DNA from 2 places in the Thauera mechernichensis genome. Region 2 is predicted to be linked to the other one. Evidence: predicted binding sites of a transcription regulator. Region 2 holds the regulator's gene; the other holds the start of a gene.
The links. Region 2 encodes LexA, which represses DNA repair genes until DNA is damaged. Its sites were predicted from a motif close to ACTGTATNTANATACAGT; they were not measured.
Positions count from the first base shown of each region.

Region 1: the regulator LexA is predicted to act here: its motif matches at 1,139-1,156, upstream of P7F68_RS09235 (error-prone DNA polymerase).

Region 1 covers NZ_JARQZE010000005.1:107,646-110,094, reverse strand. The annotation lists gene P7F68_RS09240 (ABC transporter substrate-binding protein) at 1-990, opposite strand, end outside; gene P7F68_RS09235 (error-prone DNA polymerase) at 1,163-2,449, shown strand, end outside.
Region 2 covers NZ_JARQZE010000007.1:125,540-127,988, forward strand. The annotation lists gene P7F68_RS11740 (zinc-dependent alcohol dehydrogenase family protein) at 1-649, shown strand, start outside; gene lexA (transcriptional repressor LexA) at 758-1,366, shown strand; gene imuA (translesion DNA synthesis-associated protein ImuA) at 1,424-2,074, shown strand; gene P7F68_RS11755 (Y-family DNA polymerase) at 2,093-2,449, shown strand, end outside.

The sequences.
Region 1 (2,449 bases), on a different contig from region 2:
CTCGACGACCTGGGCGGCGTCCTTGATGAGCGCCTCCGACAGCGTGATGCCCTGGCGACGGGCGGCGGCCGGGCTCACATGGAGGTCGAGCCTGTTGCTGGTTTCCGAGGCGATGTCGCCCGGCTTCTCGCCCTTGAGGATGCGCGCCACCATGTGGCCGGTCTGCACGCCGAGCGCCTTGTAGTCCATGCCATAGGCGGCGACGGCGCCACGCTTGACGCTGTCGGTGTCTGCAGCCACCAGCGGGATGCCGGCATCCATGCCGACCTTGACCAGGGCCTCATAGGCCGACACCACGTTGTTGTCGGTGCTGGTGTAGAACACATCGACCTTGCCGATCAGGCTGCGCGCGGCAGAGCCGACGTCAACCGAACGCGGCGCGGCGGCCTCGACCAGGCTCATGCCGTACTTGGGCAGCAGTTCGCGCATGCGCTCGAGCACCACCACCGAGTTGGCCTCACCCGGGTTGAAGACCATGCCGACACGCTTGGCCTCGGGCGTCACGCGCTTGATCAGCTCGATCTGCTTGTCCAGCTCGAGCGCATCGGACACGCCCGTGACGTTGGTGCCCGATGCGGCCAGCGACGGCACCAGCTTGGCGGCGACCGGGTCGGTCACTGCGGAATACACCAGCGGGATGTTGCGCGTTGCCGCAGCCACGGCCTGGGCCGAAGGCGTGGCGATGGCGACGATGACGTCGACGCGGTCACCGATGAACTTGCGCGCGATCTGCGCCGCCGTGCCGGTGTTGCCCTGCGCGCTCTGGTACTGCCACTTGAGGTTCTTGCCCTCTTCGAAGCCCGCCTCGGCCAGGCCTTGCTTGACGCCGTCGCGCACGGCGTCAAGCGCCGGATGCTCGACGATGGCGGTGATGGCCACCGACTTCTGCTGCGCATGGGCTGGCGTGCCCAGCGCAAAGGCCAGTGCCAGGGCGCCGAACAGTGCGGCGCGGGTCATCTCGAAGCGCATCGAAAACTCCTTGCTGGCCATATCGGCCCGAAAATGATCTGCAGACTCGGCCTGCGACAGCGCCGGCCAAAGCGCGTGAGTGTACCGGGCCCGCCCGGTTTCCGCGACAGCTAAGACGAGGCTGCCAGCGGACGACGCCCTGGGGGCAGGGCACGCGCTTGCGTCTGGAGCTGTATTTTTTTACAGTTCGCATGTGACTCCGCAACATGCCGAACTCCACTGCCTCAGCAATTTCAGCTTCCAGCGCGGCGCCTCGCACCCCGAGGAGCTCGTGGCGCAGGCGGCGGCCTTCGGCTACACCGCCATCGCCCTCACCGACGAATGCTCGCTCGCGGGCGTGGTACGCGCCCACCGTGCGCTGCAAGCCCTGCCTGCCGACGCACGGCCGCAGCTGATCATCGGCAGCGAGCTTCAACTTGCCGACGGCCCCTGCATCGTGCTGCTGGCCGCCACGCGCGCCGGCTATGGCCAGCTGTCTCGCCTCATCACCCAGGCCCGGCGCGCAGCAGACAAGGGGCGCTACCACCTCACCCGCAACATGGTCGAGGCTGCCTGCCGCGAGGGGCTGCAGACCGACTGCCTGGCGCTGCTGGTCGCGCCGGCGGCATTTCCGCCCCGCACCGGCGTTGACGCTGCCAGCACGGCGCTGGCGGCCGATGCCGCGTGGCTGGCGCGCTGCTATCCCGGCCGCAGCTGGCTGACGGTGACGGTGCGGCTCGATGGCCGCGACCGCGCCCGCATCACCCTGCTGCGCCGCATCGCTCGCACCACCGGTGTGTCCGCGGTCGCCGCCAGCGCCGCACTCATGCACGACGCCGCGCGCCGTCCACTGGCCGACGTGATGACCGCGCTGCGCCTGCACTGCAGCGTCGCCGAGGCCGGACTCGCACTCGCCCCCAATGCGGAGCTGCGCCTGCACGATCGCGACACCCTCGCCCGCCGCTACCCCCCCGCTCTGCTCGCCGAGACCCTCGCAGTCGCCGCACGCTGCAGCTTCAGCCTCGACGAACTGCGCTACGCGTACCCGGCCGAACTCGTCCCCGCAGGCGAGACTCCGGCGAGCTGGCTGCGTCGGCTGGTGGAAGGCGGGCTGTGCTGGCGCTACCGCGGACAGGCTGGCCACGCCGTCGCCGAACCCGCGGCGGGCGAGCTGCCACCCGCCGCTGCCGATGACCCTGCCCCACCCCAGGTGCGCCGGCAGATCGAGTACGAGCTCGCCCTCATCGTCGAGCTCGGCTACGAGCCCTACTTCCTCACCGTGCATGACATCGTCCGCTTCGCCCGCAGCGTGGGCATCCTGTGCCAGGGCCGCGGCTCGGCGGCGAATTCGGTGGTGTGCTGGGCACTGGGCATCACCGAGGTCGATCCGACATTGGGCATCATGCTGGTCGAGCGCTTCATCTCGCGCGAGCGCAACGAACCACCCGACATCGACGTCGATTTCGAGCACGACCGCCGCGAGGAGGTCATCCAGTACATC
Region 2 (2,449 bases):
CTATCAGATCCAGGGCGGCTATGCCGAATACACCGTGGCCGACGCCCGCTACTGCTTTGCGCTGGACGATGCGCTCGATGCCGCCGAAGCCGCGCCGCTGCTGTGCGCGGGCCTGATCGGTTACCGCGCGCTGGGCCTGGCCGGCGCAGCGCAGCGCATTGGGCTGTACGGCTTCGGTGCAGCCGCCCACATCATCGCCCAGGTGGCACGCTGGCAGGGCCGCGAGGTGTATGCCTTCACGCGCGTCGGCGACACCGCCAGCCAGGCCTTCGCGCACCATCTCGGCGCGACATGGGCCGGTAGCGCTACCGACAAGCCGCCCCACCCTCTCGATGCAGCGCTGATCTTCGCCCCTGCGGGCGAGCTCGTACCCGCCGCCCTGCGTGCGCTGGCCAAGGGCGGCACGGTGGTGTGCGCGGGCATCCACATGAGCGACATTCCGTCCTTTCCCTACGACATCCTGTGGGGCGAGCGCCGCATCGTGTCGGTAGCCAACCTCACCCGCAGCGATGGCGACGCCTTCCTGGCGCTTGCCCCTCGCGTACCTGTCCGTACCGAGATCACCCGTTTTGCGCTCGAAGATGCCAACCTGGCGCTCGAACGGCTCAGGCGTGGCGAGCTTCAGGGCGCAGCCGTGCTCGTGCCCTGAGCGCACATCGCACACCGCAGGATTGATGCGGGTCGGCGCACGGTTGACCGTGATGCTTGCCATTGGCACACAACTGTTTAAAATTACAGCCAGCTCATGGAGGCCGACATGTCTGCCCGCAACGAAACCCTTACCGCACGCCAGCAGGAAATCCTCGACTTCATCCGCAGCACCGTCGAGTCCGAAGGCCGCCCGCCCACCCGCGCCGAAGTCTGCACCGCGTTCGGCTTTCGCTCGCCCAACGCGGCCGAAACCCACCTGCGCGCACTGGCCGCCAAAGGCGCAATCCTGCTCGAGGAAGGTCGCGCCCGCGGCATCCGCCTGGCCGAAGCACTCGGCCTGCCACTGGTCGGACGAGTGGCTGCAGGCAGCCCCATCCTTGCCGCCGAGCATGTCGAGGCCCGCTATCAGCTCGACGCCTCCCTGTTCTCGCCCAAGGCCGACTACCTGCTGAGGGTGCGTGGCATGAGCATGCGTGATGCCGGCATCCTCGACGGCGACCTGATCGCCGTTCACCGCAGCAGCGAGGCCCGCAACGGACAGATCGTCGTTGCCCGCGTCGAGGATGACGTCACCGTCAAGACCCTGCAGCGCAAGGGCGCAGTGGTCGAGTTGCTGCCCGCCAACCCGGATTACACACCCATCGTGGTGGACACCCGGCGCGACGAACTCGTCATCGAAGGGGTCATGGTCGGCCTGATCCGCAAGGATCACTGAGCCCCCGTCACCCAGCGGCTTTAGTCTCATCGTGCCGTCCTGCCCGCATCGCTCCCAATGGCTGCATCCCTGCGCCACGCCCCCTCTGCTGCGCCGCTGGCGGCCGTACTCGACGCCCTGCCCGCCGGCAGCGTCTGGCAGGCCAGCCGGATTGCCGACCATGCAGACACCTGCCATCCGAGCGGTTTCGCCGCGCTCGATCGTGAACTGCCCGGGGGTGGCTGGCCGGCTGGCGCGCTGATCGAACTGCTGCTCGACCAGCCCGGCGTGGGCGAGTTATCCCTGCTGCTGCCGCTGCTCGGCGGCGCCCCTGCCGAGCGCTGGATCACCCTGGTCTCCCCGCCCTTGCTACCCTATGCACCCGCCCTCGCCGACGCTGGCGTCGCCCTCTCGCGGCTGTTGCTGGTTCGCCCGCCTCAAGCCAGAGATGCCGTATGGGCTGCACGCCAGGCAGCAGCCTCCGGCAGCTGTGCAGCCGTGCTCGCCTGGCTGCACATGCCGGACAACACGGCGCTGCGCCGACTGCAACTGGCGGCCGAGGCAGGCGCCACACCATTGTTCCTGTTCCGTCCCCTCGCTGCCGCCCGCCAGTCCTCGCCTGCGGCGCTGCGCCTGTGCCTGACACCCGCGGCCGGCCAGCTCCGGGTCGATATCCTCAAGCGTCGCGGCCCGCCCTTGGCACGCCCGCTCCTGCTGCCGATCCGCTGACGGGCTCCGCCTTTCGCCATGCTCTGGCTCGCCATCCTGCTGCCCGACCTGCCGCTCCAGGTCTTCACCCGTGGCCTGCGCGACGTACCGGCCATCGCCATCACCGCCGACAAGCCTGGCGCGCCGCTGATCGCCGCCAGCGCATCCGCGCAGGCAGCCGGCATCCGTCCCGGGCAGCACGCAACAAGCGCAAGCGCACTGTTGCCCGAGCTCCGCCTGCATGCACGCGTGCCACGACGCGAAGCCGAGGCGCTGAACGAGATCGCAAGCTGGGCAGGACGTTTCACCCCACGCGTAAGCCTGTCCTCTCCGGATGCGGTACTGCTCGAGATCGCCAGCTGCCTGCGCTTGTTCGGCAGCGTTCATGACATCACC